DNA from 3 places in the Modicisalibacter sp. genome. Region 3 is predicted to be linked to each of the others. Evidence: predicted binding sites of a transcription regulator. Region 3 holds the regulator's gene; each other region holds the start of a gene.
The links. Region 3 encodes FNR, which switches genes on or off when oxygen is low (the NO sensors DNR and NnrR bind a similar motif). Its sites were predicted from a motif close to TTGATNTANATCAA; they were not measured.
Positions count from the first base shown of each region.

Region 1: a site for FNR is predicted at 8,434-8,447, ahead of ACTCB7_RS14190 (Hsp20/alpha crystallin family protein). Genes of this name have one in related genera too.
Region 2: a site for FNR is predicted at 7,101-7,114, ahead of ACTCB7_RS04935 (OmpW/AlkL family protein). Genes of this name have one in related genera too.

Region 1 covers NZ_JBSREH010000047.1:60,478-70,075, forward strand. Annotated here, with positions in the region: gene ACTCB7_RS14160 (EAL domain-containing response regulator) at 1-705, opposite strand, end outside; gene ACTCB7_RS14165 (PEP-CTERM/exosortase system-associated acyltransferase) at 796-1,560, opposite strand; gene ACTCB7_RS14170 (bifunctional diguanylate cyclase/phosphodiesterase) at 1,607-4,495, opposite strand; gene ACTCB7_RS14175 (hypothetical protein) at 4,536-5,729, opposite strand; gene ACTCB7_RS14180 (hypothetical protein) at 5,707-6,126, opposite strand; gene ACTCB7_RS14185 (zinc-dependent alcohol dehydrogenase family protein) at 6,717-7,748, shown strand; gene ACTCB7_RS14190 (Hsp20/alpha crystallin family protein) at 7,796-8,329, opposite strand; gene ACTCB7_RS14195 (glutathione S-transferase) at 8,553-9,284, shown strand; gene ACTCB7_RS14200 (DUF3581 family protein) at 9,464-9,598, shown strand, end outside.
Region 2 covers NZ_JBSREH010000013.1:48,919-58,516, forward strand. Annotated here, with positions in the region: gene ACTCB7_RS04905 (DUF4124 domain-containing protein) at 78-674, opposite strand; gene glnA (glutamate--ammonia ligase) at 805-2,214, opposite strand; gene ACTCB7_RS04915 (glycosyltransferase family A protein) at 2,774-3,334, shown strand; gene ACTCB7_RS04920 (polysaccharide deacetylase family protein) at 3,416-4,405, shown strand; gene ACTCB7_RS04925 (Spy/CpxP family protein refolding chaperone) at 4,416-5,036, opposite strand; gene typA (translational GTPase TypA) at 5,216-7,042, shown strand; gene ACTCB7_RS04935 (OmpW/AlkL family protein) at 7,263-7,889, shown strand; gene ACTCB7_RS04940 (DUF2231 domain-containing protein) at 7,938-8,399, opposite strand; gene ACTCB7_RS04945 (hypothetical protein) at 8,582-8,890, shown strand; gene ACTCB7_RS04950 (hypothetical protein) at 9,139-9,342, shown strand; gene ACTCB7_RS04955 (hypothetical protein) at 9,398-9,574, shown strand.
Region 3 covers NZ_JBSREH010000001.1:199,196-208,793, forward strand. Annotated here, with positions in the region: gene ccoG (cytochrome c oxidase accessory protein CcoG) at 1-21, shown strand, start outside; gene ACTCB7_RS00950 (FixH family protein) at 24-533, shown strand; gene ACTCB7_RS00955 (heavy metal translocating P-type ATPase) at 530-2,974, shown strand; gene ccoS (cbb3-type cytochrome oxidase assembly protein CcoS) at 2,971-3,216, shown strand; gene ACTCB7_RS00965 (sulfite exporter TauE/SafE family protein) at 3,216-3,932, shown strand; gene hemN (oxygen-independent coproporphyrinogen III oxidase) at 4,002-5,411, shown strand; gene fnr (fumarate/nitrate reduction transcriptional regulator Fnr) at 5,499-6,242, shown strand; gene ttcA (tRNA 2-thiocytidine(32) synthetase TtcA) at 6,269-7,123, opposite strand; gene ACTCB7_RS00985 (hypothetical protein) at 7,206-7,427, opposite strand; gene ACTCB7_RS00990 (3'-5' exonuclease) at 7,479-8,096, opposite strand; gene ACTCB7_RS00995 (DUF294 nucleotidyltransferase-like domain-containing protein) at 8,096-9,598, opposite strand, start outside.

The DNA.
Region 1 (9,598 bases), on a different contig from region 3:
GGCCAGGTCAAAAACGTGGCCGGCTGCCTCCCAGCGCGCCTTCTGGGCAAACGCCAGCTCCATGATGTGCCAGGTCAGCGTGATGATCTGCTGGCTGCGCTCGGCCAGCGGGATGAAGCTGTCGGGAAAGACCAGCCCACGCTGCGCGGATTGCCAGCGGACCAGTGCCTCCACCCCGGTCAGCTGGCCGGTAGCGAGTTCGAGCTTGGGCTGGAAGGCCAGAAACAGCTCGTCGCCGGCCATCGCCGCGGTCAGCTGCGACGGTGCGATCGGTGGCGGCGCCGGACGGCGGTTTTCCAGCAGGTGCTGCAGGACGCCGGGCTGAATTGGCTTCTGCAAAAAGCCCAGCATCGCCAGGCCGGTGCCGCGTCCCTGGGCGACGGCGCGCTCGAGGGTTGCCACCGAGGCGCTGCTGATCAGCACCACATCGGCGCGGACCCGCTTTTCCTGCAGGAAGTGCATGACATCCTGGCCGGTGAAATCGCCCAGGTCCATGTCCAGAAAGATCAGTTCGGCGTCCAGCCGCTCGCTGTGCCAGGCCAGCTCCTCCAGCCCGCCGGCCACCTCGACCCGATAGCCGTGACGCTCCAGCAGGGCGCGCAGCAGCAGCTGGATCTCGATATCGTCATCGACGATCAGTGCACGGAGCCGCCGGGCCGTGGAGGCGGCTCGGGGCGAATCGTCGAGAGTGGGCGTCGAGGACATGGCATGCGATCTCATGGGTCGAGTCAGCCTCTCAGCATACGGCATGACGGCGCTCGATCGTTCGGCTCAGGCGACACATGTCACAGAAGTTCACATTTGCGACGACAGGCTGACCCGGTGAGGCGTCGCCGTCCGGGACTGGCGCGTCAGTGTTGTCTCGATGCGTGAGTAAAGCGCCCGCAAATCGCCGGGCAGCTCGGCGACCGCACGGCGCTGATCGATGTAGTAGGCGCGACGCAGGCCGTGGAAGGTCACGGGCTCGCCGACGCAGGTGAAGCGCAGGCCGTGGATCGCCAGGCGCCGCGGCAGGCGGTGCTGCATCATGGCGAAGACATGATGCCGGCCGGCCAGACCGACCAGTGCCGTCGCCGCCAGAAACAGGCCGACGCCGATCAGCGCAAAGCCGGCGCGCTCCTCGGGCGGGAACAGCGAGGGGGCGTCGGGACGGCCGCGGGTGTCCGCCCGGTGGCGAAAGGCCGGGGAGATGGCCAGCCGGGAAATCTCGCAGAGACGATCGCGCGGCAGACGCTCCGGATGCAGGGTGGGATGGGTCAGGCTGTCCCGGCAGTGCGCCTCCAGGGGCAGCCGGCGCAGCGCGTCGGGGCCGTCCGTCAGGGCCGGTACCAGGCGCACGCAGCCTGCCGGAATCCCGCTGGCGCGGTGCTCGAGCAGCACGATCAGGGACGCCGTGTCGTGCTCGTCGTACTCCAGGTGCGCGTCGGGGTCCTCGTGCATCCGGTAATCGAGTTCCCGGCGAAAGACGGCGTGACGCAGGGCATAGGCCCGTTCCCGCAGCACGGGGGTAGTGGCTAGATGGAAATCAAACGTCGCCTCGAAACGATCCAGTGCATTCACGACAAGTCCCTTTCTGAAAGGGGCGCTGGGCCCCGATTGGTTGTGATTATGGTGAGTCTTCCGAACCGCCCTGCACGTACTCGGTCGCCGGGGAGCGGTCGACATCGATGACGTCCGCCACCGCCATGGGGCGGCCGATGTAGAAGCCCTGGGCATAGGTGATGCCGTAGGCGGCGAGCAGCGGCAGCATGCTTTCGCGATCGACGAACTCGGCGATAGTGCGCTTGCCGAAGCCGTTGGCGATGTCGGCGATGGCCTTGACGATCAGGCGGTCCTCGGGGCTGTCGATCAGCTTCTGGATGAACGAGCCGTCGATCTTGATGTAGTCGGCGGGCAGTTGACCCAGGTAGTGGAAGCTGCTGAAGCCGACCCCGAAGTCGTCGAGTGCCGTCCGGCAGCCCAGCTCGCGGATGCCCTGCAGGACGCCGCGGGCGGTGGCGAAGTCGGTGACCGCGGCGGTTTCGGTGACCTCGAGAATCAGCCACCGCGGGTCGGCGCCGGAGGCCGCCAGGGCGTCGGCGAGGAAACCGGTCAGCCCCGGATCGTGGAGCGACTGGCCGGACAGGTTGACCGCCAGACTGATGCCGCGCTGCTGCAGGCGCGCCAGCAGCGACAGGCTGTGACGCAGTACCCAGCGGTCGAGTTCGACGATCTGCCCGCTGCGTTCGGCGATGGGGATGAACAGACCGGGCATCACCGGATTGCCGTTGTCGCCGTGCATGCGCAGCAGCGCCTCGTAGTGACGGACACGGTTGTCGGCGAGGTGCAGAATGGGTTGCAGCACCAGTTCGAAGTCGTCGTCGCGCAAGGCCTGGCGGATGCGCTCCACCCAGTAGACGCGCTGCTGCAGCTCCTCCCGCGAGCGGTGCACCATCGACAACTGGTGCCAGCGCTGGCTGCCGTTTTCCTTGGCCTTGTACATGGCCAGGTCGGCACTCGCCATCAGGTCGGTGGGGGTCAGTCCGTGTTCGGGGTAGAGCGCAATGCCGATGCTGCCCATGGCCCGATGGCGGCGCCCGGCGACCGAGAAATCGATCATCTCGAGTACCTGGACGATGCGCCGGGCCACCTGGTCGGCCTGGGCCTCCCGGGCATCCTGAAGCAGGATCGAGAACTCGTCGCCGCCCAGTCGGGCGATGACCGCCTCCTGGCCGAGCTCTTGGGACAGCGCCTCGGCGACCAGCTTCAGCAGCTGGTCGCCGGCGTTGTGGCCGCTGAGCTCGTTGACCTCCTTGAACTGATCGAGATCGAGGAACAGAACGGCACCCCGGGCCTCGGGCGTCAGCGACTTTTCGAGGACCTCCTGGAAGTAGCGGCGGTTGTAGAGGTTGGTCAGCGGGTCGCGATGGGCCAGCCAGGAGAGGCGGTCCTCGGCCTGTTTGCGGTCGGTGATGTCCAGCCCCACCGAGATCAGGGTGCCGGCAGCATGCCCCTCGCCGGGCAGCGGGGCATGGAACCAGGCGATGGTCCGCCGCTCGTTGTCGGGAGTAATCAGCGTGCCCTCTTCCTGGCCGGGGCGCGCCGGCGTTCCCGGTGCCTGATCCACCCGGAAGCAGGCAGCGAACGTCTGGCCCAGCAAGTCTTCCCGCGGGCGTCCCGAGAGGGTTTCGGCGAAGTGGTTGACCAGGGTGATGTAGCCACGGGCGTCCTGGGTGAGGATCAGCACGTGCGCCGTGTCCAGCAGCCCGGCGACGAAGTCGCGCTCCTGGCCCAGCTCGGTCAGGCGCTGGGTCAGCTCCCGGTCACGGCTGGAGACGGTGTGCTCGAGGGTTTCCAGCTGCTCGGCCAGTTGCAGGGTGGTGCGTTCGAGCGTATCGATCTCGTCGGTATACAGGCGGGTGCCGGGCGGCAGGGCCTGGCGGACCTGGGTAAAGTCGCGCCGTGCCAGCCGCGGCAGTAGCGTGGACAGCAGGCGCAGGCGCGCCATGGGCCGCCACAGGATCAGCAGCAGCAGTGCCTCGGCCGCCAGCCAGCCGACCAGCGCCAGGACCAGAATATGGCGGGTGTCGCGGCGGATGGCGTGTACTTGCGGGGTGATGTCGGCGAGCATCACCAGATAGCCGTTGGAGGGAAAACGGGTGGCGTCGTCCAGCGGGAAGGCGGTGAGCTCGTAGGTTCGGTCGCCGCGCTCGAAGGTCCAGGGGCGATCGGTCAGGCGCGACAGCGGTACCTGGTTGGCGGCCTCGCGCAGCACCGGCATGCTCTGTTGCTGATTCGTCAGGGTCAGCAGGGCGCCCTGCCAGTCCGCAAGATAGCGCTCCTGACGCGGATAAATCGGTGCCTGGGGCGAGATGATCACCCGTGGCGGCCCGGTGACCAGCAGGGCGACATCGCCGTCGCTCATGCGCTGCGCGACGCGGGTCAGGTCGGCCAGTGAACGTGACAGTACCACCACACCCACGCTGGTCCCGCGTGCCAGTACCGGAACCACCGCATACTGACGGCAGTCGCGTACGCAGCGCAGCTGGGTGAGCGGCTGCTCGTCCGCCATGACGGTGCGGGTCCATTCCGCCAGGGGCGGGTCGTCATCGGCAAGCGGCTGACCGCGCTGGCCGAGCAGCACGCCCCGGTCATCAAGAATGCTCAGGGCGTCGACCCCGACATCCAGCTGCAGCGTGGGCCAGAAGGGGTCGATGGCCAGCGACACCCGGGTCGGACTGCCGGAGCGCACGGCGGCGCCCAGGTTGTCCGAGGCCGCGGCCAGGCTCGCCAGCTGGGCCAGCATGCCGGCCGAGCGGTTTACCGCCAGCCGGTATTCGCGCTGGCGGGCCTGGTAGATGGTCTGGCGGGACTGGCGAAACTGCTCGGTCAGGCTTTCGTGGCCGATGAACGTGAACAGCGAGGCGGTACCCAGCAGCAGCAGGCTGGTCAGCACGATGGCGCGCCAGGTCAGGCTGAAGCGGGGGCGGTCGTCGCTAGCGGTGCGGTGTCGCATGGGCAGCATCGTCCATCGGGTTCACGAAGCGGGCCTCGGCTCAGAAGCGAAAGGAGGCCTGGAAGAGCAGCAGGTTCCAGTACTTGGCCGGCGGTGGCGAGGCGGTGGTGACGGGCAGCCAGGCGGTGCCTTCGATGTTGTGCCACTCCGCGGCCAGCATGAATCGGGGCGAGGGCTGCCAGCGCAGGCCCCCGGTGACGTCGCGGGCGTAACGGGCGTAGGCCGGGCCGCCGCCGGCGGCCTCGAAGGCCGAGCCGTCGCGGTCGTCGCGATCGCTGATCAGGCTGTCGTAGCGCAGCAGCCACTGCCAGTCGTCGGCGAAGCGGCGGGTGTACTGCACATACCAGCTTTCGCCCACCTGGCTGGTGTTGTAGGCCGGGTTGGCGAAACCATCGAGGGCAATGCGGCGCAGCGCGTACTCCGCGGTCAGGCTCCAGAGCGCCTCGTTGTACTGCACCGAGAGGATCCACGGCTGGAAGCGGAAGCGGCCGTCGTCGAGCGTGGCCGTGCCATGCTCGTAGCCGGCGCGGACATCGGCGGCGCTCAGGGCGGTAATCCAGTGGCCGCCGTCGTCCTCGAACAGTACCTGGCCGATGTAGGAGGTCCGGCCGTCGAAGGAGCCGGGCGACGCGGCGAGTCCCAGGGTGGCGTCAAGGTCGTCACCGGTCTGCGGCTGCCCGACGCCGGCCTGGAAACGCAGGGTGCCGGCGTCCAGGTATTCCTCGTCGTAGAGCGAGACACCGTCGGCGGCCAGCGCCAGCGAACGGGTCCTTTCGAAGTAGATCGACTGTGGCAGCAGGATGCTGGGGCGTGTGAAGGCCACGTCCCGCGTCTGGTTGTAGAAGCCGAAGGGGTTCTTGAAGCGCCCCAGCTGGATGCCCAGCCGCCGGTCGCGACTGGAGAGGGCCTGATAGTCGACCACGCCGTGATCCAGCACCGGCGTGGCATCGCCATCACCGGTGCGACGGCTGAGCCACTGGGCCGAGACCAGCACGTCGCGATACGGGCGCAGGGACAGGTTGAGGCCGAGTTCGGTGTAATCGAAGCTGCCGCCCCCCTGGCTGCTGGGGCCGAAAAGGTCGTTGTCGTCGCTGATCAGCCAGGCCTGGCTGAGAAAGCCGTGCACCTGGAAGGTGTCCATGGCGTCGCCGGCGCGGGACGCGGTGGGCAGGGCGCCGAGCAGCACCAGCGCCAGCCCCGCGACGAGGCGTTCAGTTCGCCAGCGATATGACATGCACGCTGTCCTCCAGGTGATCACGTTCGAGATAGCCGATGGCGCCGGGGGTGCTGGCCACCTGCTGCAGCATGGCCTGCTGGTCGTCGGCCTGATAAGGCGCCTGCCCGGTACCCGAGAAGACGGCTCGGTCCCAGGCCAGTTGCAGTTGATGCGGATAGACATTGAGCCGCGACTTGGCAAAGCGCTTGTGCACGGGGTGGTTGCCCGGCAGCACGAAGACGCTGACGCCTCGTCCGTCCGGCCAGGTGCGCTGGCGCATGGCGAAGATGGCGCGGGCCATGTCATGGGAGAGGGTGGTCACCTCGACGTCCGGGTTGGCGATCACTACGACCTCGTCGGCCCCGGCCGCGCCCATCGGCAGCCATAGCAGCCACAGACACAGCCAGCGCTGCACCAGCCTCCCTATTTCGGGCAGGCGGTAGCTCCCGAATGCCACGCGGGACGCATGGCCACGGGACGGTTTCCGTATGCGGGAAACGGCGCGGCGTGTTCTCCCTGCCCGTCTCGAACTCATGGCGTGATCTCGTCGCCCTGCTGCCTTGTCATTGTCAAGCGGGGTACTCGTTCCCGGTATGCCTTCCCGGTACTCCTTTTCCCGGCATTCTTTCCCGGTACTTTCTCATACTAGCGTGCCGGGTGAATTCGTCATCAACGCAGGGCCGGCAGCTGGATAGTCTCGGAAAAAAGTCTGACAAGAGTACGTTGCTTTATCAGTGACTGTGCTAATTAAACTTCGCGCATGATGGGCTGGATTTCTCGTGGTTCCGGTACCAGATCGCATCATGCTTGGCGCAAGAGCATGACAATATAAGCGGGAGTCGGCAATATTATGAAGTGATATAGATGGAAAAAATCACATAAGTTAACAGTCCGGGCGCGATTGCCTCGGGATACCTTCGCGGAGCGGGCATGACGGGGGTCAACGCGCGGTGAAGCGGGCCCGGCTAGACTCGAGCGAGTCGGGAGCGATCCTCGGAGGCCGCCATGCGTGCGATGCAACTGCAACAGCTGGGTAACGTGTCCCATCGGGCGGCGCTTCTCGCCTGTCGCGAAGTGCCGGAGCCGAGCCCCGCTCCAGGTCAGGTGCTCATCGCCGTGGCGGTCTGTGGTGTCTGCCATACCGAGCTCGACGAGATCGAAGGGCGCCTGCCGCCGCCGCGCCTGCCCGTCATTCCGGGCCATCAGGTCGTGGGGCGCATCATCGGCGTCGGCGAGGGCGTGGATCGTCAGCGGCTCAATGAGCGCGTCGGCGTCGGCTGGATCGCCTCGGCCTGCGGCGACTGCCCGGCGTGTCGGGCGGGGCGCGAGAACCTGTGCCCCGAGTACACCGCCACCGGGTGCGATATCGACGGCGGCTATGCCCAGCGGATGGTGGTGGATGCGCGCTTCGCCTGTCCGATGCCGGAGGCGCTGGATGCCGCCGAGGCGGCGCCGCTGCTGTGCGCGGGGGCGATCGGCTACCGCGCCCTGCGTCTGGCGGCACTCGACAACGGCGAGCCGCTCGGGCTGACCGGCTTCGGCGGCAGTGCCCACCTGGTGCTGCAGATGGCCCGGCATCGCTATCCGGACTCGCCGCTGTACGTCTTCGCGCGCAACGCCGCGGAGCGGGAGTTCGCCCGACAGCTGGGGGCGCACTGGACCGGCCATACCCATGAGCGGCCGCCGCGCCCGCCGGCGGCGATCATCGACACCACCCCGGCCTGGGAGCCGATCGTCGCCGCGCTCGGCTATCTGGCGCCGGGCGGACGGCTGGTGGTCAATGCGATTCGCAAGGAACGGCGGGATCTCGAGGCCCTGCTGGGGCTGGATTACCCGACGCACCTCTGGCGGGAAAAGTCCCTGCAGTCGGTGGCCAACGTCACGCGGCGGGATATCGTCGAGTGCCTGGCGCTGGCTGCGGAGATCGGCCTGCGGCCCACGGTGCGCTGCTTCGACCTGGCGGACGCCAACCAGGCGCTCCTCGAACTCAAGACCCGCGCGGTACGCGGGGCCAAGGTACTGCGAATCGGTTCATGATCGCGCCGCTGCCGCGCCGGGCCGTCGGGGTCCGGCGCGGCGGGGCATCACTGGATGTCGAGACGCCGGCGACGGGCTTCCCGCAGCTTGGGAAGGACCAGCTCCAGCATGCCGTCCTTGAAGGAGGCGCTGGCATTGTCGGCATCGATGTCACCGGGCAGCGTCAGCGTGCGGGCGAAGGACGACTGGGCGATCTCGCTGCGATAGAACTCGCCGCTTTCCTCCTCCTCGGTGCTCTTGTGCTCGCCCTTGATGGTGACCCGATTGTCACTGATCGACACGTCCAGCTCGTCGCGCGAGATGCCGGGGATCTCGGCACGCAGCACGAATTCGTTGTCGCGTTCGATGAGATCGACCCGCGGTGCCCGCGGGGCGGCAAGGTCGAAGCGATCCCAGGCCTGGCGCTCCCGGAACAGCGGACGCATCCAGCCACGATCGAAGAAGCGTTCCAGCATGTGGTCGAACTCCTCGAAGGGGGTGAGTGCCTGGCCGCTCGGGCGGGCCGTGGGCGACGGCTCGCGTGCGGGTGCGGCTTCCTTCATCTCGCTGACGTTGCTCGTGTCACTGCTTGGCTTGGCCATGATGACCCTCCCGCCATGGTGGCGATCCGGAAAACGTGAAAGACGCGGGCAAGCCCTTGCCGGCTTGCGGATAAAAAGATAGTCATGCCAGGCGAGGGGATGGCTTGATGGCCGTCAAGACACGGTGATGGCGTGCGGTGAATCGGCAGGGAAGATGACAGGGCGCAAGGGTCTGCTACCTTGAGTAGGCGATTCGGCGGGAGGCGGCTGCATAGGAGGCGACATGCGCTATGAGCTCTACTACTGGCCGACCATTCAGGGGCGCGGCGAGTTCGTGCGTCTGGCGCTCGAGGATGCCGGTGCCGACTATATCGACGTGGGCAACGCCTCGGATGCCGGTATCACCGAGATCAGCGAGTTCCTGGACGGCGAGAGCACGCTCTACCCGCCGTTCGCGCCGCCGTTTCTCAGGGCCGGCGAGATCCTCGTCTCCCACGTGGCCAACATCCTGCAGTTCCTGGGGCCGCGGTTGGGGCTGGTGCCCGAGGGTGACGCGATCCGGCTCTGGGCCCACGGGCTTCAGCTCACCGTGACCGACTTCGTCGCCGAGATCCACGATGTCCACCACCCGATCAGTTCCGACGACTACTACGAGGCGCAGCGCGATACCGCCCAGGCGCGCGCCGAGGCGTTCCTCGAATCACGCCTTCCCCGCTTCCTCGGCTATTTCGAGCAGGTGATCGCGCAGAATCCCGGCAGCGACGACTGCCTGGTGGAGGGCGGGCACAGCTATGTCGACCTGTCGCTGTTCCAGGTCGTCAGTGGCCTGCGTTATGCCTTTCCGCGGGCCATGGAGGGCGCGATGCCCAATCACCCGGGCATCGCCGCGCTGGTCAGCCGGGTCGCCCGCCGCGAGCGCATCGCCGCCTACCTGAGTTCCGAGCGCCGGCTGCCGTTCAGCGAGCAGGGCATCTTTCGCCACTACCCCGAGCTGGACTCGCCACCGCCGACCTAGCCGGAGCAACCCGGCGGTGCGGAAGTACCCCTGCGGTTTTTTCGCGCCCCGACTGGCCACGGACCGCCCAACGATGGTAGAACGCCAGCGTAGGTCGGCCGGGTCGCGCACAACAACGCCAATCCATGACTCGCCGAGCATCCCCTCGGGCTCCGGGCTTTCAAGGTATCAGGACTGGCATGTTTCTCGACGATTTCCATACGGTGGCGGAAGGCTGGATCCGTATCACCGCCGCGCAGGCGAGCCGCTTCGCCAAGCAGATGGCCGGTGACTACAACCCCCTCCATGATGCAAAAGCGCGACGCTTCTGCGTT
Region 2 (9,598 bases), on a different contig from region 3:
TGGTGCATTTGCTCGTGCAGGGCTGTGCCAAGGTGGCGAAATCGGTGTGTCGAGTGTGGTGAACAGCAAGCCGCCGCTCAGGGCGACCGGGCGGGATTGTTGGGGTTGGCAGGCAGATGGACGCTGGCGCGCTGCACGTAGAGGGTCACCGGCGCACTGCGATGGCGCACCCGGCCCTGGGCGTCGAGCAGCTCCGCCTGCAGGGTGTGCTCGCCACGCACCAGATCCGTGAGCATGAACACGCGCGCGTGCAGCGCCGACTGGCTGACCCGGCCATCGACGAGCAGGCGGACCTTGTGGTCCGGCCGCAGGGCGGGCTCGATGGCCAGCGCCACCTGCACGTTGCCGGCGGCGCCGGTAGGCAGCGTCTCGCCATCCTCGGGCTGTTCGATGCGGAAGGTGGTGTAGGGCATGAACGGCGTGTCGGCACTCGCCGGTTGCCGGGCCGTTTCGCGCTCGACATCACGCGCCGCGGGTTCGCGCACGGGGGCGGATGGCAGCACGCTCAGCGGCTCCAGCTCGACACGCTCGCCCTGTTCCACCGGTCGGTCGGTGAAGACCGCATTGCCCTGGGCATCGGTGGTGCGATAGACGCTGGCCGCCGAAACGACGCTCGGTGCCGCACCCGCTACTAGGCAGACGGCCAGCAGCATGGCCGGCAGGCAGCGGTTCATGGGAGCCCTCCTTGATGGCGTGACGACACGGCCGCGTGTCTCGTCCGAGTGTAACGCAAACAAAGAGCCCGCCGATTGGCGGGCTCCATGTCGCGACACGCCCGGCGCACCGCGCCGGCCGGAGGCGGGATCAGCAGCTGTAGTAGAGGTCGAACTCCACCGGATGCGTCGCCATGCGCAGGCGCTGGACGTCTTCTTCCTTGAGCTCGATGTAGGCATCGATCATGTCGTCGGTGAACACGCCGCCTTCGGTGAGGAAGGCCCGGTCGTTGTCCAGGGCTTCCAGGGCCTGATCGAGGCTGTTGGCCACGGTCGGCACCTGCTTGCCCTCTTCCGGCGGCAGGTCGTAGAGGTTCTTGTCCATCGCGTCGCCGGGATGGATCTTGTTCTTGATGCCGTCGATGCCCGCCATCAGCATCGCCGCGAACGCCAGGTAGGGGTTGGCGGTCGGGTCGGGGAAGCGAGCCTCGACGCGCTTGCCCTTGGGGCTGGCGGTGTAGGGGATGCGGATCGACGCGGAACGGTTGCGCGCGCTGTAGGCGAGCATGACCGGCGCCTCGAAGCCCGGCACCAGACGCTTGTAGGAGTTGGTGGAGGCGTTGGTGAAGGCGTTCAGGGCCCGCGCGTGCTTGATGATGCCGCCGATGTAGTACAGCGCCATCTCGGACAGGCCGGCGTACTCGTCACCGGCGAACTGGTTGGTGCCGTCCTTCCAGAAGGACTGGTGGACGTGCATGCCGGAGCCGTTGTCGCCGACGATCGGCTTGGGCATGAAGGTCGCGGTCTTGCCGTAGGCGTGGGCCACGTTGTGGACCACGTACTTCAGCTGCTGGACCTCGTCGGCCTTCTTGACCAGGGTGTTGAACTTCACGCCGATCTCGTTCTGGCCGGCGTTGGACACCTCGTGGTGATGGACTTCCACCGCCTGGCCGATCGCCTCCAGGGTGTTGCACATCGCGCTGCGGATGTCGTGGAAGCTGTCCACCGGCGGTACCGGGAAGTAGCCGCCCTTGACCCGCGGGCGGTGACCCAGGTTGCCGCCTTCCACGCTGGTGGAATCGGTGGCCCAGGCGCCTTCCTCGGAGGTGATCTTGTACATCGCACCCTGGAGGTCGGTCTTCCAGTGCACCTCGTCGAAGATGAAGAATTCCGGCTCCGGGCCGAAGAAGGCAGTATCGCCCAGGCCGGTGGACTGCAGGTAGGCCTCGGCGCGCTTGGCGATGGAGCGCGGGTCGCGCTCGTAGCCCTGCATGGTGGCCGGCTCGATGATGTCGCAGCGCAGCACCAGGGTGGCGTCCTCGGTGAACGGGTCGAGGAAGCCGGAGCCGTCCTCCGGGCGCAGGATCATGTCGGACTCGTTGATGCCCTTCCAGCCTTCGATGGAGGAGCCATCGAACATCTGGCCGTTCTCGAAGAACTCTTCATCGACGGCGCCGGCCGGAATCGTGACGTGCTGCTCCTTGCCCTTGGTGTCGGTGAAGCGCAGGTCCACCCACTTGACGTCGTGTTCTTCGATCAGGGCGAGTGTCTTCTCAGACATGATGTCCTCCACAAATGAGCCGATAGCTCGAATCGATGGCTTGCGTGTCCAGCGTCGTTGTAGCACGCCGCTTCAGGATTGCCCATGACGTGCCGTTCTGGCAAACGAAATGCAGACACCGTGCCAAAATGGCGCACCATTTATCGCTATCGTCGCAAGCCAATGAAATTCCGCCATAAAAGGCGACGCTGACAGTCTCGCCGAATAATGAAAGCGGTGATCCCAGTGTGGTCGGCATTTTTCACCGTCGACCTAATGCACCACAAAAGGTCATCAATTTTCATTGATGCACCATATCAGTGCATGCGCCTAAGATGGCGAAAACCCGGACGATCAATGGAGCATCTCAACCATCGACGGAGGGAAAAACCACCCGCGAATCGCCACAAAATCAGCAGGCTGCAAGTTGATACCCTTTGAAACCACCGGCTACGCTTTATTACAAACAACGCGCGGGACGGCAGGGCACGCTGACAAACCACTACCGAGCGCCAAGGGCGCGGTGCTTCGGGCGGCCGGCGACACGGCAACCGGTCGGCACCGTCACTGGACCGCCATTATGCATTCCTACAGTGTCATCCTTGACGCCCGCCGCGGTCATGCACGCCTGGGGCGCTGCCTGGCCGGCCTCGCGCGGGACTTCGGCCAGACGCCCACCCGTCACGAGATCTGGCTGCTCGTCGACAAGTCTCGCAGTCGCATCGAGCGGCTGGCCGAGGCACACGGCGCCCGGCTGCTGTTGCTGCCCGACCGGCCCCGAGGCCAGCGCCTCAATATCGTGGCCAATCGCAGCCAGGCCGACGTGCTGGCGTTTCTCGATCCGGCGACCGACCCACCCCCGGGCTGGCTGGCCCTGGTCGACCAGGCCCTGGCGTCGCAGTGGGACGTCGTCGCGCTGATCAGCGACGGCTGGCTCACCACTCACTGGCTGGCACGCCTGCCGGGCGGTGGCGGGCGGATTCGGCTGCTGGCGATGCGCCACAGCTGGTTCGAACGGGTCGGCGGCTTCGACCCGGATCTGGAAGGCACGGCCGAACGCGACCTGCTGGCCCGCCTGCGCGCCTGCCATGCCAGCGTGCTGCAGCGGCGCATGGGAGACGGCCAGCGCTCGGCAGGATGAGCGGTGCCGATGCCGGGGCTTGGGATAGACTGAGGGAACACGGAGGTGTCGCGCGCCGGACGCGCGGGGAGGGAAAACGCCATGAACGGCCTGGATATGGCTCAGGACCTGGCCTGCCGTCTGCGCGGCCACTGGCGGCGCAGCCAGGCGGAGCCCCTGTGGGGACGCAGCGCGATCCTCGTGCTGCCCCGCGTGCTGCCCAGCGATGCCGAGGCCCGGCTGCCGCATCGCGCCGCGTGGTGTCTGGGGCGCGAGAGCCTGGAGCGGCTGCTGCTCAACCTCAGCGACATCGCCCGGCTGGTCTGCCTGGGCACGGCGCTGCAGCCCCATCATGACCCGCAGGCCCGCATCACCCTGACCTTCGACGCCGGCTGGCGCAGCACCCTGGACGTGGCCATGCCGCTGCTCGCGCACTACGCCATCCCCGCCAGCGTGTTCCTGAGTACCGGATGGCTGCGTCATCCGCGCGGCAGCTGGCGCCTCACCATCGGCGAAGGCCTGTGGGAAGGGCGCGACGCCCGGCGCATCCACGACACGCTGGCCGATGCGGGCCTGCCCCGGCCACCCCTGCCACCGGCGAGCCCCGACACCGCCTACAGCCGCGCCCTGGCCCGCTACCTGACCCAGCTCGAAGGGCTGGACGCACGCCGCCTCGCCGCCGTGGCCGACTACCTGCACAACGAGCTGGGCCACGCGCCCCACAACCTCGACCCCTTCAGCATCCGCCGGCTGGAACACGAAGGGCTGGTGCGTTTCGGCGGGCGCGGCGTGGGTCTGAGCGACCTGGAACCGCTCGACGATGACGCCGTACGCCGCCAGGTGAAGGGCGCCCGCCGGGAACTCGCCCGGCTGTGTCGCGAGCCGCTGCCGATCTTCGCCTACCCCGACCGGCAGCCTTCCCCGCGCCTGCAGCGGCTCGTCAGCCAGTGCGGCGTCAGCCTGGCGCTGGCCGGGCAGGGTGGCTGGCTGTCGCCACGCAGCGACCCGCTTGCCCTGCCCCGCATCCCGCTGACCCAGCCGCTGGCGCAGAGCCCCGGGCGGCTGTTCGACTACCTGCTCGGACAGCTGTGAGCCCGAACACTCACGGCGACTGGTCCTGCTGGTTCTGCTCCATCATCTGGTAGAGCTGTTCGTGCATTTGCCGGGCGTTCTCCTGCATCTGGCGCCGCAGGCGGAAGATCTCCGCATAGACCTTGCCGGCCTGTTCCGGGTCCGCCTTGTCGTCCAGCGACAGCTCCCGCAGTCGCAGGCGCTGCTCCATCATCTTTTCCATCAGCGGCTGCTGCTCCTTGAAGAAGTCGCGCTGGATCTGGCGCAGCTCCTCGCGCTGGGGCCCCTGCAGCCACGCCGGATTGCCCATCATGCCGTGGCCGTACCAGCCGCCGGCCTCATCGTCATCGTCGTCCATCATGCCCGGGCCATAGCCCGCGCCATAACCGCCCATCATGCCCGGGCCCATGCCCGCGCCGTAGCCACCCATCATGCCCGGACCCATGCCCGCGCCGTAGCCGCCCATCATGCCGGGCCCCATGCCCGCGCCGTAGCCGCCCATCATGCCCGAGCCGTATCCACCGCCCCCCATCATGCCCGGCCCATAGCCGCCATGATCGAAGCGGCCGCCCTCGTTACCGTGGGCCAGTGCCAGGCCGGAGCCCAGTCCCAGCGACGCGGCCAGCAAGCCGCCCCAGAGCCATGCTTTCATCGATAACCTCCTCGCGAGTCGTCTCGAAAACGTGCCTCTCCAGACTAGAAAGAAGGGCGCCATGACGGCTTGACGGGGGTCAAGACAGCGACAAAGTGGTCGAAAGCCGCGGCGAATGGTGGCAGGGGCCGGGGGCTAGCCACTATAATGCGCCCCTTATTTCCCTGCAGGATCCCGTCGTGATCGAGAAACTTCGCAACATAGCCATCATCGCTCACGTCGACCACGGCAAAACCACCCTGGTCGACAAGCTCCTCCAGCAGTCCGGCACCCTGGACCGCAAGGCCGAGGGGCAGGAGCGCATCATGGACTCCAACGACCAGGAAAAGGAACGCGGTATCACTATCCTGGCCAAGAACACGGCGATCCGCTGGCAGGCACCCGACGACGAGGTCTATCACATCAACATCGTCGACACCCCGGGACACGCCGACTTCGGCGGCGAGGTGGAGCGCGTGATGTCGATGGTCGACTCGGTCCTGCTGCTGGTCGATGCCGTCGATGGCCCCATGCCGCAGACTCGCTTCGTCACCCAGAAGGCCTTCGATCAGGGCCTGAAACCGATCGTCGTGGTCAACAAGATCGACCGCCCCGGCGCCCGCCCCGACTGGGTGATCGACCAGATCTTCGACCTGTTCGACAACCTCGGCGCCTCCGACGAGCAGCTCGACTTCCCGATCATCTACTGCTCGGCGCTCAACGGCATCGCCGGCCATGAGCCGGACGCCCTCGCCGACGACATGACGCCGATGTTCCAGTCGATCATCGACATCGTCGAGCCGCCCAAGGTCGAGCTCGACGGCCCCTTCCAGATGCAGATCTCGGCGCTCGACTACTCCAGCTACGTCGGCGTCATCGGCCTGGGCCGCATCAAGCGCGGCAGCGTCAGCCCCAACCAGCAGGTCACGGTACTCACCAAGGAGGGCAAGAGCCGCCGCGGCAAGATCGGCCAGGTGATGACTCACATGGGCCTCGAGCGGGTGCAGACCGAGCAGGCGGAAGCCGGCGACATCATCTGCATCACCGGTATCGAGGATCTGGCGATCTCCGACACCCTGTGCGACCCGAACGCCGTCGAGGCGCTGCCGGCACTGACCGTCGACGAGCCCACCGTGTCGATGACCTTCCAGGTCAACGACTCGCCGTTCGCCGGCAAGGACGGCAAGTTCGTCACCAGCCGCAACATTCGCGACCGCCTCGAGCAGGAGCTGATCCACAACGTCGCGCTGCGCGTCGAGCAGGGCGAGTCGCCCGAGAAGTTCACCGTCTCCGGCCGCGGCGAGCTGCACCTCTCGGTGCTGATCGAGACCATGCGTCGCGAGGGCTACGAGCTGGCCGTGGGCCGTCCGGAAGTCATCATCAAGGAGATCGACGGCGTTCAGCAGGAGCCGTACGAAGAGGTCATCATCGACTGCGAGGAGCAGCACCAGGGCGCGGTGATGGAAGAGCTCGGCTACCGCAAGGGCGAGATGACCAACATGAACCCCGACGGCAAGGGGCGCGTGCGGCTCGACTTCATCATCCCCGCACGCGGGCTGATCGGTTTCCGCGGCCAGTTCCTGACCCTGACCTCGGGCACCGGCATCCTCACCAGCCGCTTCGACCACTACGGCGCGCTCAAGCCCGACGCCGCCATCGAACGGCGCAACGGCGTGCTGGTGTCGATGGTACCCGGCAAGGCCCTGGCCTACGCCCTCTACGCCCTGCAGGACCGCGGCAAGCTGATCATCGAGCACGGCACCGAGGTCTACGAAGGCATGCTGGTGGGCATCAACAACCGCGCCGACGACATGGTGGTCAACCCCACCAAGGCCAAGAAGCTCGACAACATGCGCGCCTCCGGCAACGACGAGAACATCGTCCTCACCCCGCCGGTGCGCTTCACCCTCGAGCAGGCGATCGAGTTCATCGACGACGACGAGCTCGTCGAGATCACGCCCAACCACATTCGTCTGCGCAAGAAACTGTTGACCGAGAACGAGCGCAAGCGCGCCCGCAAGAAGTAAGCACCACCTGCCTCACGACGAACCCGCCGGCGCCTCGCCCCGGCGGGTTTTTCGTTTCTTGATCTGCAACAGGTTTCGAAATCGTCCGGCGCACGACCGGGCCCGAAACTTGTCCCAGCGCAAATATCCACACAAATCGAAGGGCTATTGTTGCGGGGTTCATCCCGGCGGCGCGCCGTATCGCGCCGCCATGATCCACCGCTGTTCAGGAGACTCCGAGATGCGCACCCCTGCCCTGCTTTCCGCCGCCCTGCTCACCGGCGGCCTGATGACCAGCGCCACCGCCCTCGCCTACGGCCAGGGCGACCTGTTCACCCGCTTCGGTGTCGCCAAGGTCGACCCCAAGAGCGACAACGGCAACTTCAGCGACCTGGGGCTGGATGTCGACGTCGGCGACGACAGCGCCTTCGCCTTCACCCTCGGCTACCGCTTCACCGACACGCTGGGTATCGAGCTGCTCGCCGCCCAACCCTTCGAGCACGAGATCGCGCTCAACGGCGACAACCTCGCCTCCACCAAGCACCTGCCGCCGACCCTGACGCTGCAGTACTACCCGCTGGGCGGCACCGCCTCGCGCGTGCAGCCCTATCTCGGCGCCGGCATCAACTACACCCACTTCTCCGACGAGAGCCTCGATGTCGGCACGCTCAACCTCGACGACTCCTGGGGCGCCGCCGCCCAGGTCGGCGTCGACCTGCTGATCAACGAGCACTGGGCGCTCAACGCCGCCGCCTGGTACCTCGACATCGACAGCGACGCCACCGCCACCGTCGGCGGCGTGAACTACGACGCCAACGTCGAGATCGACCCGGTCGTGCTCATGGGCGGGCTCAGCTTCCGCTTCTGAGTCTTCAGGCCGCTCCGGCCGGCATGCCGGCCGGAGCGGCGCGCCACATCAGGGATGCGCCGCCGCGACGTTGACCCCGATCTCGTAGACCAGATCGCCGCCACGATCCGCGGTCATCAGCATCAGCACGACCCCCACCAGTCCCGCCACCGGCATGACCCAGGACAGCGCCCGGTTGAGGGCAATGCGCCGCCAGTAGACCACCGCCTGAACCAGGGTAAGCAGCCCGAACACGGTCAGGGTGGTCATCGCCAGCTCCTCGTGGGACTCGATGGGCGCCGCGGGGAAACCCTTCTCCCGGGCGATATCGAAGGCCGCATCGCCGAAGCCGGCCGCAACAAGGCCCCCGAGCGTGCCCAGCACCAGCAGCCACAGCGACGCCTTCTGCCAGCTTCGCCGTCGCTCGAACGTCTCCCCGCGCAACACCACCAGACACTGGCAGGCCACGGCCAGCAGCCAGAGCACGATGGGGAAATGAACCAGCATGGGGTGAATATGGGCCATCGACATCGGATACCTCCCGTTACCAGGGCGTGACCGCCGCACAGCCACGCATTAGCGTCCTTTCGCCACCTCAGCACAGCGCATGTGTCTTAACGCCGGCTTAACGACCGAATATCCGCCACCCCATGGGCGAGCCGCGAACAGCACGCTACCCTGACGGTAACCCCAACCCGCAACAGGAGTTTTGCATGCACAAGCACATCGAATGGGATTCCCCGGGCACCGGAAGCGTCAGCGCGCATTACGCCAAGGACCCCAACGACTACGGCGAGCCCCACCCCGGCAGCATCCTCACCGGCCGCTACCGCGGCGTCAGCGTGCGCGTTCGCGTCGAGGCCTACCGCGACGCCACCAGCATCGGCGAGGTGGTCGCCCTGATCGACCCCGACAGCGGCGAGCGCATGAAGAGCTTCGGCGATCTGGAGCTTGGCGACATGGTGCGCCTGCCCGACGACAAGCGGGCCTTTCAGCCGGCCGCCCCCGACGCCGACAGCTGAGACTCGGCACCCGCCCGTGTCAGGGCGCATGCTGAAACGCGGTGCCGGACGCACCGCGCTTCATCGGTCTGTTGTGTCGCGCGGTGCTGGTTACTCGAGCCAGCGACGAGACGCCGCCCGATTTCAGAGCCTCGTCGTGCCGCCCTTCGCGATGTGCTCGCCGCCTACCACAAGCTGCCCGATCGATTGGCAAAGCGCCCTGCGGCTTGACTACCTTGATTGGCGAATCCGCCAAACAGGAGACACCGATGGCCGATCTGGGAACCTGCGCCTGCGTGGGCTGCGAACACCAGGTCACCAGCGAGCAGAGCGCGATGAGCGAAGGCCAGGCCTTCTGCTGCTCGGCCTGCGCAGCCGGTCACCCCGACGGTATGTCCTGCATCCACGAGGGCTGCCCCTGCACCGAGCTCAACCGTCCGGCCGCCGGCGATCTGCCCCGCGACGGCGCCTGAGCCGAAACGCGTCGAAGAGGAAAACCGCACCCATCATTTCCGGCAAGGAGCGACCATGCAGAAACAAGCCCGTGTGGAACCGGTATTCGCCGCCCGTGACATGAACGAGAAGATCACCGGCTGGGTCGTGATCGACGAGAGCCAGCCCGACAACGAGAATGTCGTCTCCGAGCACGACACCCAGGACGAAGCGCTGCACGCCGCCGAGCGCTTCGAGAACGACGAGCACTGAACCTCTCAGCCCGCTCCGGCGGGC
Region 3 (9,598 bases):
CTGGGGCCGGCAAGGAGATGACCATGCAACCTCCGGCACGCCCCTGGTACAAGGAATTCTGGCCCTGGTTCCTGCTCGGCATCCTGGCCATGGCGGTGGTCATGGGCACCACCACCCTGGTGCTGTCGATCACCAGCTTCGACGGCATGGTGGTGGACAACTATTACAAGAAGGGCCTGGCCATCAACCGGGTGCTGGAGCAGGACAAGAGGGCGCGCGAGCTGGGCCAGCGCGCTCGGCTGCGCATCGACGACGTCACCGGCGACGTCACCGTGACCCTCGAGGGCGACGCCCGCCCCGAGCGCCTGCGTCTCGCCCTGTTGTTCCCCACCCAGGACGGCCGTGACCGGCACATCACGCTGCGCCGGCTGCGCGGCGGCCAGTACAGCGGGCAGCTGCCCAGCGCGCTGCGCTATCGCTGGTACGTGCAGCTGCACCCGGACGTCCCCGAGCCCGCCTGGCGGCTCACCGGCGAGATCCACCTGCCGCAGACCCGGGCACAGTGGCTGGCCCCGCATGCGGAGTCGCCATGACCGGGGCGACAGCCACGCCCTGTTTTCACTGCGGTGCGCCGGTCCCGGCCGGCGCCCCCTGGCGGGTCAACGTCGACGACACGCCGCAGCCACTGTGCTGTCCCGGCTGCGAGGCCGTCGCCGGGGCCATCGTCGCCGGCGGCCTGGATGGCTACTACCGCTTTCGTACTCGGCTGCCCGAGCGCCCCGACACCGGCCGCCGCGCCCGGCCGGAGACCTGGCGGGTCTTCGACGACCCCGAGCTGCAGGCCGATTTCCTGCACCCCCTCGACGACGAACGGGCGGCCGTCACCCTGGCGGTGGAGGGCATCACCTGCGCGGCCTGCGCCTGGCTGATCGAGCACCGCCTCAACGCCCTCGACGGCGTGACGCGCAGCGCGGTCAATCTCAGCAACCATCGTCTGTACCTGGAGTGGGATCGCCGCCATCTGGCATTGTCGCGGATCCTCGCCGAACTCGCGGCGATCGGCTATCCGGCCCAGCCCTACGTGCCCGACGCGGCCCAGCAGCACCAGCAGCGCGAGGAGCGCCGGGCGGCGCGGCGGCTGATCGTCGCCGCCATCGCCATGATGCAGGTGATGATGTTCTCGATCCCGCATTACCTCCCCGGCGACGGCGGCATGAGCCCGCGCTTCCAAGCGCTCTTCCACGCCCTCTCGCTGGCCCTGGCCACGCTGGTGGTGGGCTACTGCGCCCAACCCTTCCTGCGTGGCGCCTGCCGCGACCTGCGCAGCCGCCACCTGGGCATGGACGTGCCGGTCACCCTGGCCATCCTCGCGGCCTACCTGGCCAGCGCCTACGGCGTCGCCACCGGCGGACCGGTCTACTTCGACTCGGTGACCATGTTCACGGCACTGCTGCTGGGCAGCCGCTATCTCGAGATGCGCGCCCGTCATCGCCACGGCCGCAGCGGCAATGCCCTGGCCGGCGTGCTGCCACGCAGCGCCCTGCGTCTCGATGCCGGCGGCCACGAGCAGGTCGTGCCCGCCACGCGGCTCGTGCCCGATGATCGCATCCGCGTGCTCCCCGGCGAGAGCGTGCCGGTCGATGGCGTGATTCTCGACGGCGCCTCGAGCCTCGACGAGGCCCTGCTGACCGGCGAGTCGCAGCCCGTGCCCCGGGGGCCGGGCGAGGCCGTCACCGGCGGCAGCCTCAACCTCGACACCACCCTAACCGTACGCGTCACCCGTACCGCCCGCGCCTCGCGGGCCGCCGAGATCCTCGCCCTCACCGATCGCGCGTTCAGCGAACGCCCGCGCCTGCTGGACACCGCCGCCCGACTGGCGCACCGCTTCGTCATCGGCGTGCTGCTGACCGCCCTGGGCGTGGCCCTGGCCTGGCTGGCGATCGACCCGTCGCGGGCGCTGTGGGTGACGATCTCGGTACTGGTGGTCACCTGCCCCTGCGCCCTGGCGCTGGCCATGCCCGCCGCCCTGTCCGCCTGCCATGGGCGGCTGCGCCGGCGGGGGGTGCTGCTCACCCGGGCCGATGCCATCGAGCATCTGGCCGACGCCACACGGGTCATCTTCGACAAGACCGGCACCCTGACCCGGGGCCGCCCGCGACTGGCCGAGACACACCCCCTCACTGCCGGGATCGACGCCGCCCGAGCGCGGACGCTGGCCGCCGCGCTGGAGGCCCACTCTGAACACCCCATCGCCCACGCCTTCGCCCCCTATCGCGTTCCCGGCATCACGGCGTGCAATGTCACTCGCCAGACAATGGGCAGCTTGAGCGGCGAGGTGGCGGGCCGCGCCCTGCGGCTGGGGCGTGCCGATGCCGTCATGAGCGCCCCGCCCGCACCGCCGCCCGGCGACGGCCAATGGCTGCTGCTGGCCGAGGCGACGACCCCGCTGGCCTGGTTCCGGCTCGAGGACACCCTGCGCGACGGCGCCGAGCAGGCCGTCGCCGCGCTCCGGGAGGCCGGGCTTGCCGTGGAACTGCTCTCCGGCGACGATACCCCCGCCGTGGCCGCCCTGGCCCGCCGGCTGAGCGTGACCGACTGGCAGGCCCGGGCCACCCCGGAGGCCAAGCTGGCCCATGTGCAGGCCCTGCAGGCCACCGGCGAGCGAGTGATCATGGTCGGCGACGGCATCAACGATGCCCCGGTGCTCGCCGCCGCCGATGTCTCGCTGGCGATGAACGAGGCCACCGACCTCGCCCGCACCCGCGCCGATGGCGTGCTGCTCGCCCCGCGGCTGGGGCGGCTGGCCGAGGCCGTGACGCTGGCGCGCCGGACCCGGCGCCTGATCCGCCAGAACCTCGCCTGGGCGCTGGGCTACAATCTCTGCGCGCTGCCGCTGGCCGCCACCGGCCTGGTGCCGCCCTGGGCGGCGGCACTGGGCATGGCGGGCAGCTCGCTGGTGGTGGTGGGCAATGCCCTGCGCCTCGGCCGTGACGCCGCCACATCGCTCCCCGATCCCGAGGAGACCGCACCATGAGCATCCTGTACCTGCTGATTCCGCTGTCGCTGCTGCTGCTGGGGCTGGCCGTGTGGGCGTTCTTCTGGGCGGTACGCTCGGGCCAGTTCGATGACCTGGAAGGTCCCGCCCATCGCATCCTGTTCGACGATGACGAGGGCGACCTGCCGGCCGCCCGCCAGCGCCGCCGCGACGGCACGTCCGACCCGGCGCCGGAGGAGGATGACACCCGCCGGGGACCGCGTCAGGGTCCGCCGCCATGATGCCCGCGGCCGTCCCCGACCTGCCGCCACTCGCCGCCGCCTTCGTGGTGGGGCTGCTCGGCGGCGCCCACTGCATCGGCATGTGCGGCGGCATCATGAGCGCACTGAGCTTCGCCGTGCCGCCCAGCCTGCGCAGCCCGCTGCGCCTGGGCGGGCTGCTGTTCGGCTACAACCTGGGGCGCATCGCCAGCTACATGCTCGCCGGGGCGCTGGTCGCCACGCTGGGCGGCTGGGTCGGTGACGGCGTCCCCCGGGCCCGCTTCGTGCTGCAGGGCCTGGCCATCGTGCTGCTGGTGATGATGGCCCTCTACCTGGCCGGCTGGTGGCGCGGGCTGACCCGCCTGGAAGCCGGCGGGCGCCACCTGTGGCGCCACCTGGAGCCCATCGGCCGGCGCCTGATGCCGGTGGTGCATGTCCCCCGGGCCGTGGCGCTGGGCGCGATCTGGGGCTGGCTGCCCTGCGGGCTGGTCTATTCGATGCTGGCCTGGAGCCTGGCCGCCGGCGGCGGCTGGCACGGCGCCCTGCTGATGGGCGCCTTCGGGCTGGGCACCCTGCCGGCGCTGCTGGTCACCGGCGCCGCCGCCCACCGGCTGACCCGGCTGGTCCGCCACCCGCTGGGCCGCACCCTGGCCGCGCTGCTGCTGCTGGGCTTCGCGCTGTGGCAGCTGTGGGGGCTTGTCGCCGTCATGGCGGGCCACCATGCGCCCCCCGCTTGACGCAGGTCAGACGCCCGACGGGTGCGGCGGCGTAGCATGAGACTGTCGTTTCCGGTTCGAGAGTCCGTCATGTCCGCCACCGCCGTCGATCCCCCCGTTGCTGCCGCCCCCGATCCGCGCGAAGCCGAGCTGATTCGCCGTTACGCGCACACGGGGCCGCGCTACACGTCCTATCCGACCGCGCTGGACTTCTCGCCGTCGTTCGGCGCCGAGGATTACACTGCGGCCCTGAAACGCAGCAATGCCGCGCGGCGGCCGCTGTCGCTCTACGTTCATATCCCGTTCTGCCGCAAGATCTGCTTCTACTGCGCCTGCAACAAGATCGCCACCAAGGACACGTCGCTGAGCGTAGGCTACCTCAGCCGCCTGGACCGCGAGATGGTGCTGACCTCGCGCCACCTCGATACCGGCCGCGAGGTGCGCCAGCTGCACTGGGGCGGCGGCACGCCGACCTTCCTGACCCTGGACCAGATGAGCGATCTGATCGACCGCCTGCATGCCCGCTTTGGGCTGTCCAGTGCGTCCGACCGTGACTATGCCATCGAGATCGACCCGCGCGAGGCCGATGTCCTCACCCTGCGCCACCTGCAGGCGCTGGGCTTCAATCGCATCAGCCTCGGCGTGCAGGACCTGGACCCCGAGGTGCAGCGCGCCATCAACCGCGTCCAGCCCCGCCAGCTGACCGAAAGCCTGGTCGAGGAGGCGCACCGGCTGGGGTTCCGCTCGCTCAACCTCGATTTGATTCTCGGCCTGCCGCACCAGACCCGCACCACCTTCGCCGAGACCCTGGAGCAGGTCATCGCCATGGCTCCGGCGCGGCTGTCGATCTTCAACTACGCTCACCTGCCGGAGCGCTTCAAGCCCCAGCGGCGCATCGATGCCGGCGCCCTGCCGGCGCCCGAGGAGAAGCTGGCCATGCTCATGGACACCCGGGAGCGCCTCGATGCGGCCGGCTACGTGCACATCGGCCTGGACCATTTCGCCCGTCCCGACGACAGCCTCGTTGTCGCCCAGCGCGAGGGGCGGCTGCACCGCAACTTCCAGGGCTACACCACCCACGGCGAATGCGACCTGGTGGGGCTGGGCGTCTCGGCGATCAGCCATCTCGACGACTGCTACGCTCAGAATCCGGTGCGCCTGGACGACTACGAGGCCGCCCTGGACGCCGGCCGCCTGCCCACCGCCCGGGGCCTGCGCCGCACCGCGGACGACCGCCTGCGCGCCTTCGTGATTCAGCGCCTGATGTGCGACCTGGCGCTCGACCTGGACGCCGTCGGCGAGCATTTCGGCCTCGACGCCGCGGCCTACCTGGCCGACTCGCTGCGCGCCCTGGAGCCGGCCGAGCGCGACGGCCTGATCACGCGGCACGGCAACCGGCTCGAGGTCACGCCGCTGGGTCGGCTGCTGGTGCGTCATCTGGCGATGGCCTTCGATACCCGCACCAGCGGTCATCGGGGTCGCCACTCCCGAATTCTCTAACAGTAAACTTTAATGAATCCCTCATCGCTTATTGCCCCGCATAGGGACTACCATAGGGAACGAGTCTTGATCGTTCGGGAGACCAACATGGCGAGTCACGCCCTTCATGCCGGCCGCCCCCGGCTGCAGGAAGCCCGCTGCCAGACCTGCAGCCTGAGTTCCCTGTGCCTGCCGCTCGCGCTGGAGTTCAATCAGATGGATCGCTTCGAGGCGATCATCCAGCGCCGTGCGCCACTCAAGAAGGGGGAGGCGCTGCTGCGCCAGGGGGATGCCTTCACCAGCGTCTTCGCGGTGCGCTCGGGGAGTCTCAAGCAGATTACCAGCGAGGGTGACGGCGAGGACCAGCTGACCAACTTCTACCTGCCCAGCGAGCTCGTGGGGCTCGACGGCATCGACGAGAAGCACTATCCCGGCAGCATCGTCGCGCTGGAGACCACCACGGTCTGCGAAATCCCCTTCGACCGTCTCGACCAGCTCTCCGAGACCCTGCCGGAGCTGCGCAACCAGCTCTATCGCAGCATGAGCAAGGAACTGCGCGACGACCGTCGCATGCTGCGCCTGCTGTCGCGCAAGACCGCCGACGAGCGCCTGGCCAGCTTCATCGTCAACCTGTCGTCACGCTTCCGCCGCCGCGGCTACTCGCCCTACAGCTTCCGGCTGTCGATGGCCCGCGCCGATATCGGCAACTACCTGGGCCTGGCCGTGGAAACCGTCAGCCGCATCATCGGCCGTTTCCAGCAGCACAAGCTGGTGGATGTGCAGGGCCGCGAGGTGCATATCCTCGACCTCGACGCCCTGGAAGCCCTGGCGGAAGGCGACCACGAGCACTGATCCGGCGCGCATCGCGCGCCGGCGGTTCAGGCCTCCCGGGCCAGCAGGTCCAGCGCGTCGATGCGTGAGGCGTTCAGTCGCTGCTGCTTCGCCTCGAGCCCCGCGAAGTCGAACAGTTCGCGATCGGCCAGCTGCGACGGCGCGACGTTGGTCACCGCCTTGAACATCGTCTCCAGCCGGCCGGGGTGCTTCTTCTCCCACTCGGCCAGCATCTCCTTGACCACCTGACGCTGCAGATTGGGCTGCGAACCGCATAGATTGCAGGGGATGATCGGGAATTCCATCAGTCGCGCGAACTCGGCGATGTCCGCTTCGCGGCAGTAGGCGAGCGGGCGGATGACGATGTTCTTGCCGTCGTCGGAGAGCAGCTTGGGCGGCATCGCCTTGAGGCTGCCGCCGTAGAACATGTTGAGGAACAGCGTCTCGAGGATATCCTCGCGATGGTGGCCCAGCGCCACCTTGGTCGCACCGATCTCTTCGGCGAAGCCGTACAGCGAACCGCGCCGCAGCCGCGAGCACAGGGCACAGGTGGTCTTGCCCTCCGGCGTCTTCTCCTTGACCACCGAATAGGTATCACGCTCGAGGATGTGGTAGTCGACGCCGATACCGTCGAGGTATTCCGGCAGAACATGCTCGGGAAAGCCGGGCTGCTTCTGGTCCAGATTGACCGCCACCAGCGAGAAGTTCACCGGCGCATTGCGCTGCAGGTTGCGCAGGATTTCCAGCATGGTGTAGGAATCCTTGCCGCCCGACAGGCAGACCATCACCTTGTCGCCCTCGCCGATCATGTTGTAATCGATGATGGCGTTGCCGACCTGGCGACGCAGGCGTTTCTGCAGCTTGTTGAACTCGCGTTTCTGGGTACCAGTAAGTGCTTGCATGGGAAAGGCGACACGCGGGGAAATGGAAGGCGCGCCTATGCTACCACCCCCTCCGGTGAGTTGCGACGCCCACGACCCGGCGTCACAGCCCCTGCAGCACCATCAGATAGCGCAACGCCACGCCGAGCGACAGCAGCAGCACCCCCGCCCGTTGCAGGTGAGTTTCCTGGCGGGTCAGTACCAGCCGGCGTTCCCAGAACAGCACCACGCTGCGCAGCTCCTGCGTGCGACGGGCGTACCTTGCACACACGAACAACATCAGGCCCAGCCCCGCGATCAGACACAGATTCTGCAATTCCAGCACCCTGGCTCTCCTCCTCATTGTTGGCATTGTCGCCGGGTTCACGCCCGGGCATCAGACCGCGTCACAGGCGCCCTGTTTCAGACGCACGTACATCAGTGCGGTGGTCACCGCATCCCCCAGCGCGGTATGGCGCTGCATCAGCGGCACCTTGAGCGACCGGGCCACGCTCTCGAAGGCCATGTGCGGCTCGACCTGCGGCTGGGTGCGGCGCATCCGGCGACGATACTCCTGCGCCAGATCGACGGTGGCGTTGGGCAGGTCGAAGCCGAAGCGTGGGCGCAGGTGGCGGTTGATCACCGCGATGTCGAAGTCCACGCACCAGCCCAGCAGCGGCCGATTACCGATGAAGTCGAGCAGCGCCTCCAGCGCCTCGCCCACCGGCAGGCCGTCGTTGAGATCAACGCCGCGCAGTCCGTGAATCTTGATCGAATCGGCACCGAGACTGTCCGGGCGCTGCAGGCGCAGGTCCAGCGCCCCGCTGGTCAGCACCCGGTCGCCCTTGATGCAGACGGCCGCCAGCGACACCAGCTCGGCGGTGCGCGGATCCAGACCGGTGGTCTCGCAGTCGATGGCCACCAGCTCGTCGCCGGTGTACGGGTTGAACAGCCACCCGTAGCGCCCGTTGATCTGGCGACGGCGATCGGCCGCCCGGCGCAGGGATCGCAGCATCACGAATACTCCAGATGAAAGCGGTACGACAGGCGCTGCTTGAACTCCTTGACCAGATGCAGCGCCTCGCGCAACAGGTCGCGCTCCAGTGTCGACAGTCGCTGGACCACCACCAGGTTGGCGTCGTCACCGGGCTGGCCGGCCTCTTCGAGGCGGGCCAGCTGCTGGTTGAGGCGCAGCTCGGCGAACAGCGACAGCGCCTCGCCGAGATCCGCGGCGAAGGCGGCTTCCAGGCGGCCGTCAGCCACCAGGGCGTCGAGCCGGGCCAGCGTCGAGGTGGGTCGGATACGCCGCTCGAGCGCCAGGGTTCGCACCCCGTGGACGATCGGAAAGATGCCGCCCTTCTTGATGTCGATGCCGTGGGTCGGCCGCTTGAGCGAGCCGAACAGCGTCAGGGGCGTGGAGAAGCTCAGCACGGCGCGGGCGAAGTAGGACAGCAGCAGCTCGTCGTGGGAGCAGCGCGCGAACAGCGCCTCGCGCAACGTCTCGAGCAGCGCCGGGTTGCCGCCCACGGCATGGGCGTCGAGCAGGATGGTCAGGTTCATCAGCGCAGGGCCGTCGCGCTGCTCGGCCCAGCGGTCGATACGCTGCCGCCAGCCTTCGAGGCCGTCCACCCACTGCGGGTTGCTGACCATGATGTTGCCCGGACAACGCGGATAGCCCAGCGTCAGCAGCCGTTCGGTGAACCGGTCCATCTGCTCGGCCCGCTCGGGCCAGTCGGCCCCGTCGGCGAGGATCAGGCCGTTGTCCTGGTCGGTCTTGAGAATCTGTTCGCCACGCCCCTCGCTGCCCATCACCATCAGACAACAGTCACGCCGGTGCTCGGCCGGCACGGTCAGATCGAAGGTCTTGCTGATGATCCGCCCGTTGAGCGCTGCCAGCAGCTCCATGGCGAAGCGCAGCTTGACGCCCTGAGCCATGAGCGACCGGACCAGCCCCGGCAGACGCGCACTGGCGCGGGCCAGGGCCTCGAGATCCTCGGCCTGCTCCAGTTCGAGGCTGACCGTGTAGGAGCGGCTGGAGAAGAAGCTCAGCACATCGGTCAGCTCGACCACCCCCACCGGCTGCTCGCCTTCGACCACCACCACCCGCTCCACTTCGTGACGGGTCATGGCGATCAGTGCCTGGAACAGATAGTCGTCGGGGCGCACGGTGATCAGCGGAAAGTGGGCGATGCCCAGCACGGGGGCGGCGCGATCGAGCGACTGGACGATCAGCGCATCGAGCAGATCTGTCTTGGTCAGCATGCCGTGACGCCCGGCCGCCGCCACCAGCAGGCTGTCGGCGCCGATCTCGCGCAGGCGCAATGCCGCCTCGGCAATGCTGGTGTCGCCGTCGATCAGCCGGGGCGCTCGCATGCACTCGGCGACTCGCGCCAGCATGAACCCGGCCATGGTGACACCCCCCGTGGTGCGCCGCTCGGCGAGCAGGCGCGTCTTGTCGGCCAGGTTCTGCCGAAAGTAGTCGGCGAAGGCCGGATACTCGCTGCACAGTGTTTCGAA